DNA from 3 places in the Mesorhizobium sp. M1078 genome. Region 1 is predicted to be linked to each of the others. Evidence: predicted binding sites of a transcription regulator. Region 1 holds the regulator's gene; each other region holds the start of a gene.

Region 1 (3,274 bases):
ACGACACGCCGATGACCTTGTCCTTCGCCTGCGCGACCGAGACCAGCGCCAGCGACATGGCGACGCCCGCCAGCATGGCGGCTGCAAATCTGTTCATTATAACCCTCCCTGCGCCGCGCACGGCGCGACAAAACCGGCCCGAAGGCCTGCACACAGAGGCTCCATTTTTTCGAGCCTCGAAAAAACACTGGTTCAATGATAAAGCGCTGTCAACATGGTTTCTGATGGCCTTGCCGAATTTTTTCGAGCTCCGCAATAAACAATGACAGGGCTGCCGGCGTCTGCCAATATTTGGCTGGTGCCGTCGAACGCCTTCACTATCATGAGGCGCGAGGAGGCCGGGAGGAAACAAATGTCGGTTGGAATCCGCCACGACGATCTGCGCCGTCGCAACCGCGCGATGGTGATTTCGGCCGTGCGCCGGGCCGGCCAGCCGTCGCGGACCGAGATTGCGGCGACCACCGGCCTCAGCCATTCGACCATATCGGCAATCTCGTCTGATCTGATTCAAGAAGGCATCCTGATTGAAGGCAAGCCTGGCGAGACCGGCTCGCTGAAACGCGGCCGGCCGCAGGTCGGCCTTGGCCTCAATCCGGAAGCGGCGGCGGTGATGACCGTGGTGCTGTCGCTGAACTTCCTCTCCGTCACCGTCATCGACTATGCCGGCCAGGTGGTCGCGGAAGAACAGCGCCGGCTCGACACGCTGACCATGCCGCGCGACGAACTGATCGGCGAATGCGTAGCAATCGTCCGGCGGCGTCTCGAGGACCCGGACCTGGACGTCCAGAGCATCGCCCGCATTGCCATGGGCATCCAGGGCATCACCGATTCGCAGGCGCGGGCCATGCTGTGGTCGCCAATCACGCCACTGACCGACATTGCCTTCGCCGACATGTTGGAAGCGGAATTCGGCATTCCGGCCACCATGGAGAACGACTGCAATATGATGGCGGTGGCGCTGCAATGGCGCCAGCCCGAGCGCTACCGCGACAATTTTATCGCCATCCTCTTGTCGCACGGCATCGGCATGGGACTGGTGCTGAAAGGCGAACTTTTCACCGGCACCCATTCCTCGGGCGGCGAGTTCGGCCACATGATCCACCGTCCGGGCGGCGCGCTCTGCCGCTGCGGGCGGCGCGGCTGCGTCGAGGCCTATGCCGGAAACTACGCCATCTGGCGCAGCGCCAAAATGATGGGCGAGGATGCCGAGCCGGTCGATATCGGCGACGCTGATATGCGCGCACTCGCCGCGCGCGCCCGCGAAACCGACGGCCCGGAGCGCGAAGCCTATCGCAAGGCCGGCGAGGCGCTCGGCTTCGGCCTCGGCAGCCTGTTTGCGCTGATCGATCCGGCACCCGTCGCCATGGTAGGCGTCAGCGCCGCCGCCTTCGACTTGATCGAACCGGCATTGCGCGAAGCGATCGCCCAGACCGCCGGCGGCCAGCACTCGAAATCGATCTCCTTCGACACCGAGCCCAACGAGCTGCCGCTGATCCGCGAAGGCTGTGCCATGCGCGCGCTCGGCTTCGTCGATCAGGAGATTTTCGCGCCGGGCATTCAGGCCAAATCCGGCAAGCATGTCGTCTGAATGGCCGGCAACGGCGCGACGCGCAGCATCCTAGTCTTCCCTGATCGCGTAGCCGGCGCCGCGAATGGTACGGATGACATCCGGCATGCGGCCGTTGTTGACCGCTTTGCGTAAGCGCCCGACATGGACGTCGACGGTTCGCTCGTCGATATAGATCGTCTCGCCCCAGACATTGTCGAGCAGTTGGCTGCGCGAGAACACGCGGCCGGGATGGCGCATCATGAATTCGAGCAGCCGGAACTCGGTCGGTCCGAGCCTGATCTCGCTCTTCTTGCGGTAGACACGGTGCGACTCGCGGTCGAGCACGATGTCGCCGACCTTGAGCACGCTGGACAGCACTTCCGGCTTGGCCCGGCGCAGCAGCGCCCTCACGCGCGCCATGAACTCCGGCGTCGAGAATGGCTTGACCAGATAGTCGTCGGCGCCGGTGGACAGGCCGCGCACGCGATCGCTTTCCTCACCGCGCGCGGTCAGCATGATGATCGGCAGCCGCTCGGTTTCGGGCCGCACTCTAAGGCGCCGGCAGAGCTCGATGCCGGAAACAGCGGGCACCATCCAGTCGAGCACCAGGAGATCGGGCACGTTTTCCTGCAGGCGGATCTCGGCCTCGTCGCCGCGTGTCACCACCTCGACGTGATAGCCTTCGGATTCGAGGTTGTAGCGGAGGAGCACGCCTAGCGGCTCCTCGTCCTCCACGACCATGATGCGTGGCGCGATCATCGGCAGTTCACCCTCATCAGGCCGGCATGGCCATCGCCGTCTCGTCCTGCTTCGGACGATTGGCGGGCAGTTGCTGGCCGGTCAGCACATAATACGCATTTTCGGCGATGTTGGTGACATGATCGCCGATGCGCTCAAGATTCTTGGCGCAGAACAAGAGATGCGTGCAGGCGGTGATGTTGCGAGGGTCTTCCATCATGTAGGTCAAGAGCTCACGAAACACAGACGTGTATTTGACGTCGATGCGCTCGTCGTCATTCCTGAGTTTTGCAAGCGCTGCCGCATCGGTGGCGGCATATTCCTCGACGACGCCTTGCACCTGGATCAGCACCAGCTGCGCCATGGCGTCGATGGAGTGCGAGAGGTCGCGCGGCGTGACGCTCAAGCCCACGGTGCCGACGCGTTTGGCGATGTTCTTGGCGAGGTCGCCGATGCGCTCGAGGTCGCCCGCCATGCGGATCGAGCCGACCACGGCACGCAGATCGTTGGCCATCGGCTGACGCTTGGCGATCAGCGTGATGGCGCGGTCGTCCAGTTCGCGCTGGCGCGCATCCATGATGGCGTCGTCGGAAACGACACGCTGTGCCAGCGCATTGTCCGAATTGAGCAGCGCCCTGGTCGAGCCGCTGACCATCGAGCCTGCCAGATCGCCCATGTCGCGGATCAGCTTGCTGATCTGCCCGAGCTCTTCATCGAAGGAGGCGACGGTATGTTCACCCATGATCTTGGTCCTCGTGCCTGAAAATTCACCCGCCGGACGGCTCAGCCGAAGCGGCCGGTAATGTAGTCCTGGGTGCGCTTGTCGTCGGGGTTGGTGAACATCTTGTCGGTGGCGCCCTCCTCGACGAGATAGCCGAGATGGAACATCGCCGTGCGCTGCGAGACGCGCGCCGCCTGCTGCATCGAATGGGTGACGATGACGATCGTGTAGTTCTGGCGCAGCTCGTCTATCAGCTCCTCGACACG
Region 2 (3,274 bases), on a different contig from region 1:
GTGATGACGGCGGCCGGCTACACGGTGGAAACGCAGGGTTTTCCCAATGCCTGAGGCGATCCGATGAAGGATTACGAGCACCCGTTCTTCCGGCCGCTGTGGCGGCGCGTTGCCGTCGTCGCCGTCTGCGTGATCTGGGCCGGAATAGAATTCGCCTCCGGCACCCCATTCTGGGGCATCATTGCGCTCGGCTTTGCCGCCTACGCCGTCTGGCAGTTCTTCTATCTTTACAAGCCGGTGGAGGAGAGCAAGGCTGCGCCTGATCGACCGAAGACCGGCGAAGCGAAGGCGGACGCCGAACCGAAGGAATGAAGCGGCCGTGGCTCGGAAGGGCTTGCGGGTCGGACACTGGACACCTGGCGTATCGCCTACGTCGGTGATTGGCCGGAACGTCCCTCGCTTCGTCATCCTAGGGTCTTCGCGACGGAGCTTCGCTCCTGCTTCGCCCTAGGATGACGAAGTTGAGAGGCCGACCTCGAAGACTTGCGATAGGAGAGACAAAACATGTCGAAACTGCTCGTCAAAGCCGACAAGGGCCATGGCCGCGTCGCGCATGTCACGCCCAAAAGCGCCGGATGGACCTATGTCGGCTTCGACCTGCACCGGCTGAAGCCGGGCGAGACCGCATCCGGCAAGACGCAGGATCGCGAAGTCTGCCTGGTGTTCGTCACCGGCAAGGGCACGGCAAAGGCGGGCGGCCAGGAACTCGGCCTGCTCGGCGAGCGCATGTCGCCCTTCGAGGGCAAGCCGTGGTCGGTCTATATTCCGGAGGGTTCGGACTGGTCGGTCACCGCCGACACCGATCTCGAGCTCGCGGTTTGCTCGGCGCCGGGCCTGGGCGGCGGCTTGCCCGTTCGCGTCATCGCACCCGACGACCTCGGCCAGGAGACTCGGGGCAAAGGCACCAACACGCGCTACGTCACGAACATATTGCCCGAGGGTAAGCCGGCCGACTCGCTGCTGGTGGTCGAGGTCATCACGCCCGGCGGCCACACATCGAGCTACCCGCCGCACAAGCACGACCAGGACAATCTGCCTGCCGAATCCTATCTCGAGGAAACCTACTACCACCGCCTCAACCCGCCGCAGGGTTTTGCCTTCCAGCGCGTCTACACCGACGCCGACAAGACCGGCGCCCGCGAGCTGGACGAAGCCATGGCGATCGAGGACGGCGATGTTGTGCTGGTGCCCAAGGGCTATCACCCCTGCGCCGCCTGCCACGGCTACGACCTCTATTACCTCAACGTCATGGCCGGGCCGAAGCGGACGTGGAAGTTCCACAACGCGCCCGAGCACGAGTGGCTGACGAAGGCCTGATCGGCCTTCGCTTGCGCCGGAAGCGGTTGGTCCAGCAGCAAAAAATCGTCGGCTAACGATCCATGGGGTCGATTTGCCTTCGAAAACCCGCATAAGCTTCGTCAATCCGTCATGGAAATCACCTATGGCAGCGGGCTGACGAGGATTTTTTTCGATGCGCTACGCCATCTATTTCACCCCGAGGCAGGACGAACCGCTGGCGCGGCTCGCCGCCAACTGGCTGGGCCGCGACCCCTTTGGCGCCGCCACCAGGCCGGTCGAGGCGGTGGGCGAGCTGTCGGCGGCCGAAGTCGCCTTTCACACCGCATCGGCGCGGCGCTACGGTTTCCATGCGACGATGAAAGCGCCCTTCCGGTTGGCCGCCAACGAAACCGAAAGCTCGCTGCGCGCGGCGCTGGACGCCTTTGCCGAAGCAACGCCGACGGTCACCATCCCGCGCCTGGTCGTCAGCCAGATCGATGGTTTCTTCGCTTTGCTGCCGGAAGGCCCGCTGCCGCCGCTCAACCGTTTCGCCGATGATGTCGTGCTTAGCTTCGACCGTTTTCGCGCGCCGCTCACCGAGGCCGAGATCGAGCGGCGCAGCCCGGATTCGCTGAAGCCGGCCGAGTTCCGCAATCTCTGCCAGTGGGGCTATCCCTATGTGTTTGAGACCTTTCGCTTCCACATGACACTGTCCGGCCGGGCCGGGCCGCAGGAAAGCCAACGTCTGCGCGCGGCAATTGACAGCCTGTTCGCCGATGTGCTGCAGCAGCCGGTGCTGGTGGATGCGCTGACGCTGTTCGTCGAAACCGAACCGGGCGCTCCGTTCATGGTGCTTTCGCATCATGCGCTCGGCCGCCGCGCTGCCCGAAAAACCGCCTGACCGCAATTCGTCCGAGTAAGCAAGGACTGCCTGAATGACCGCCGAAACTGTTCTCCACAACGCCCGCATCGTGCTTGCCGACGAGATCGTCGAAGGGTCGCTCGCGCTGCGCGACGGTTTTATCTCCGGCATCGACGCCGGCACCGGCCAAATCGGCGGGAACATGGCTGGCGAGGACATGGGCGGCGACTACATCATCCCCGGCCTGGTCGAACTCCACACCGACCATCTCGAAGGCCATTATGCGCCGCGCCCGAAGGTGCGCTGGAACCCGATCGCCGCCGTGCTCGCCCATGACGCGCAGGTAGCGACCGCCGGGATCACCACCGTGCTCGACGCGCTGCGCGTCGGCATGGACGAGGACGCCGACCTTTCCTCCGACGACATCCGCAAGCTGGCCGACGCGATCGAGGACAGCGTCGCGAAAGACCGGTTGCGGGCCGACCATTTCCTGCACCTGCGCTGTGAGGTCTCGGCGCCGGATTGCTTGCGGGCTTTCGCCAATTTCGATGGCGACGAGCGGGTCAAACTGGCCTCGCTGATGGACCATGCGCCGGGACAGCGCCAGTTCGTCAATCTCGAGACCTACGCCTATTACTACCAGCGCAAGCTGAAGCTGACCGATCGCGACTTCCAATTGTTCTGCGAAAAGCGGATGTCGGAATCAGCGAAGAATTCGGGACCGAACCGGGTGGCGATATCAGCCGCCTGCAACGAGCGGGGCATTGTGCTGGCGAGCCATGATGACGCCACATCAGGCCATGTCGACGAGGCGATCGAACAAGGCGTGCGCGTCGCGGAATTCCCGACCACGCTGGAAGCCGCCAAGGCCTCGAAGGATGCCGGGCTCGGCGTGCTGATGGGCGCGCCCAACGTCATGCGCGGCTCCTCGCATTCGGGCAATGTCTCGGCTCGAACGCTGGCCGGCGACGGCCTGCTCGACATATTGTCGTCCGACTATATCCCTTTCAGCCTGATCCAGTCGGCCTTCTTTCTCAGCGACGTCGTCGAGGGCATTTCCCTGCCGCAGGCGGTCGCCATGGTGTCGAAGAACCCGGCCGAGGCCATCGGCCTCAACGACCGCGGCGTCATCGA
Region 3 (3,274 bases), on a different contig from region 1:
GCGCGATCGTCGGATCGGTGGTGAAGAAGGACAGGTCGGTGTAGATGCGCGCGGTCACCGGATGGTAGTTGCCGGTGCCGAGATGGACATAGTTGCGCAGCTTGCCGTCCTCGCGCCGCACTACTAGCGACATTTTCGCATGGGTTTTGAGTTCGAGGAAGCCGAACACGACCTGGACGCCGGCGCGTTCGAGGTCGCGCGCCCAGCGGATGTTGGCTTCCTCGTCGAAGCGCGCCTTGAGCTCGACCAGGGCGGTTACCGACTTGCCGGCCTCGGCCGCGTCGACCAAGGCGCGCACGATCGGGCTGTCGTTGGAGGTGCGGTAGAGCGTCTGCTTGATCGCCACCACCTCGGGGTCGGCCATCGCCTGGCGCAGGAATTGGACCACCACGTCGAAGGATTCATAGGGGTGGTGGACGACGATGTCCTTCTCGCGGATGGCCGCGAAACAGTCGCCGCCATGCTCGCGGATGCGCTCGGGAAAGCGTGGATTGTAGGGGGTGAACTTCAGGTCGTCGCGTGGCACGGCGACGATCTCGGAAATCTGGCTGAGCGCCAGCGGGCCGGTCAGAACGCTGATGCGGCTCGAAGAGACGCCAAGCTCGCCGGCGACGAACTCGCGCAATTCGCCGGGCATCGACTTGTCGAATTCGATGCGGATGACCGAACCGCGGCGGCGCCGCTTCAGCGCCGTCTCGAACAGGCGCACGAGATCTTCCGACTCTTCCTCGACCTCGATATCGCTGTCCCGGATGATGCGGAAGGTGCCGGAACCCTTGACCTCATAGCCGGGGAACAGCTTGCCGATATAGAGGCCGACAGCCTCCTCCAACGGAATGAAGCGAACGTGCTGCTTGCGGTCGGGCAGACGGATGAAGCGCTTCAGCGCCACCGGCAGGCGCAGAAGCGCGCTCATCTCCTCGCCATTCTTGCGATGGCGCAATTGCAGCGCCATCGAGAAGCCGAGATTGGGAATGAACGGAAACGGATGCGCCGGGTCGATCGACAGTGGAGTCAGCACCGGGAAAACCTGGTCCTGGAAATGGTCTTCCAGCCAGACTTTTTCATCCTTGGTCAGTGCATCGCGGGTGATGCTCTCAATGCCTTCCTTGTTGAGCAGCAACATCAGCGCCGAAAGGCTGTTCTGCTGGTCCTCCTGCAGCCGCTCGACCTCGCGCAGCAATTGTTCCAGCTGCTGCTCCGGCGTGCGGCCGTCGGGGCTCTTTAGCGCAATGCCTTCGCGCACCTGGCCCGCAAGGCCGGCGACGCGGACCATGAAGAATTCATCGAGATTGGCGGCCGAAATCGACAGGAAACGGACGCGTTCGAGCAGCGGATGGTGCTCGTTCTGTGATTCCTCGAGCACACGCCGGTTGAACTGCAGCCAGGAGAACTCACGGTTGACGAACCGATCGGGGTTGCCGCCCTCGGGGCTCGCCACCTCGACATTGATGAATTCGCTCTGCACCGGCTTCAGTTCGTTCATGGTTCCTGCTCTTCCCCGCCAACCGTCCCTTGGAGCGCCGTTGGACGTGCCATGCCTCTAACACGCTTTTGTGACGCATGACCCTTCGGCGAAAACCGTTCCGATTTCAGGGACATGCACTTAACCGGCTCAACGTATCCTCTGACAGGCTTTTGCGACAGTTTCATTTCATCGATCTTGCAAACAGGCCTGTTATGTTCCAGATGCTTTTCGACGAGATCAAGGAGACGACGATGGCAGGCGGTTCCATTCCCCATTTCCAGAACGATGCGGGCCATCCGGCAATCGACATCGGCGTCAAGGAATTCATGTGCACCGGCGCCAACCCGCCCTTCGACCACCCACATGTGTTCCTCGACATGGGCGACGACAATGAAAAGGTCTGTCCCTACTGCTCGACGCTCTACCGCTATTCGGCGAAGCTGAGGGCGACGGAAACGCTGCCGGCTGGTTGCCTTTATATCGACCAGGCCGCCTGATCCTTCCGCGACAAGCCCGATGGAAGACATCAGGTCCCGGCAGGTCATAATCGCCGGGGCCGGCATCGCCGGGCTGACCGCTGCCCTTGCCTTCGCCGGACGGGGTTATCCGGTAAAGCTGATCGAACAGGCACAGCACCTCGACGCGGCCGGCGCAGGCATCCAGCTTTCGCCCAATGCGACGTGCATCCTTGGAAAGCTCGGCGTTCTCGACCGGCTGCTGCCGGCAGCCTCGCGGCCCGAAGCGGTGGTGCTGAAGGATGCAGCGACGCTGCGTGAGCTGGCGCGGGTACCGCTCGGGCGCGCCGCCGATGCGCGCTGGCAGTCGCCTTATCTCGTTGCTCACCGCGCAGATCTGCAGGCAGCGCTGTTGCCGCAAATGGCTGAACGGCCGGAGATTGAGCTCATCACCGGCGCCCGCGTGACCGGCATCGTCAAAGACGCGCAATATGTCGCCGTGACCGCCGAAGTGGACGGCCGCGAGATCGAGGCACGCGGCAAACTGCTGGTCGGCGCCGACGGCGTCTGGTCGGCGGTCAGGGCGCAACTCGCAGGCGAGGACTTCGTCAAAAGCCGTTTTTCGGGCGAACTCGCCTGGCGAGTCACGATCGCGGCCGACGGTGCGGCCGGAGAAGCCTTTGTCGCGATCGGCGCCGCCGACTGCGTCACCACGTTCCTGCATCCTGGCTTCCACGTGGTCGCCTACCCCGTCAGCAAAGGCCGGGCCTTCAATCTCGCCGCCTTCACCAAGGGTGAGCGCATGGCCGAAGGTTGGTCGGGCCATGCCGATCCCGCGATCCTCACGGCTGCCCTGCGCGGCACCGCGCCGGGCCTGACGAAGCTTGTGGCACTGGCCGGCCCATGGACGGCCTTTCCGATCCACACCGTCGAACAGAAGCGGTGGACGAGCCCGCAGGGCATCGCGCTGATCGGCGACGCCGCGCACGCGATGACGCCGTTTGCCGCGCAGGGCGCGGCAATGGCGATCGAGGATGCCATCACGCTTGCCGACGCTATCGCCGATTTCCCTGGCGATCTGCCCAGAAGTTTTCAAATCTGGGAAAATCTTCGGCGGCCGCGTGTCGCCAAGGCCGCGCGTCGTGGGGCCGTAAACCGCCTCGCCTGGCATGCTGCCGGCCCGGTGGCGATCGCCCGCAATCTGTTCCTGGCCATGCGCTCGCCCGACAAGCTCGCCGCCGACCTCGACTGGCTCTATGGATGGCGAGCGGACACTCGGCAGTCCAGATCGTCGACGTAGCGATCCTTCCCACCCCCCTCTGTCCTGCCGGACATCTCCCCCGCAAGGGGG

Evidence for each region. Region 1 encodes PhoB, which activates phosphate uptake and scavenging genes when phosphate is short. Its sites were predicted from a motif close to TGTCATNNANCTGTCAT; they were not measured.
Region 2: the regulator PhoB is predicted to act here: its motif matches at 1,414-1,430, upstream of NKH38_RS30835 (DUF1045 domain-containing protein).
Region 3: the regulator PhoB is predicted to act here: its motif matches at 1,641-1,657, upstream of NKH38_RS12355 (RNA degradosome polyphosphate kinase).

The regions. Positions count from the first base shown of each region.
Region 1 covers NZ_JAMYMP010000014.1:92,370-95,643, reverse strand. The annotation lists gene xylF (D-xylose ABC transporter substrate-binding protein) at 1-97, opposite strand, end outside; gene NKH38_RS19430 (ROK family protein) at 353-1,588, shown strand; gene phoB (phosphate regulon transcriptional regulator PhoB) at 1,619-2,308, opposite strand; gene phoU (phosphate signaling complex protein PhoU) at 2,325-3,029, opposite strand; gene pstB (phosphate ABC transporter ATP-binding protein PstB) at 3,071-3,274, opposite strand, start outside.
Region 2 covers NZ_JAMYMP010000048.1:16,937-20,210, reverse strand. The annotation lists gene iolE (myo-inosose-2 dehydratase) at 1-54, shown strand, start outside; gene NKH38_RS30845 (hypothetical protein) at 64-312, shown strand; gene iolB (5-deoxy-glucuronate isomerase) at 505-1,317, shown strand; gene NKH38_RS30835 (DUF1045 domain-containing protein) at 1,472-2,179, shown strand; gene NKH38_RS30830 (alpha-D-ribose 1-methylphosphonate 5-triphosphate diphosphatase) at 2,214-3,274, shown strand, end outside.
Region 3 covers NZ_JAMYMP010000007.1:101,246-104,519, reverse strand. The annotation lists gene NKH38_RS12355 (RNA degradosome polyphosphate kinase) at 1-1,486, opposite strand, end outside; gene NKH38_RS12350 (zinc-finger domain-containing protein) at 1,720-1,965, shown strand; gene NKH38_RS12345 (FAD-dependent monooxygenase) at 1,985-3,223, shown strand.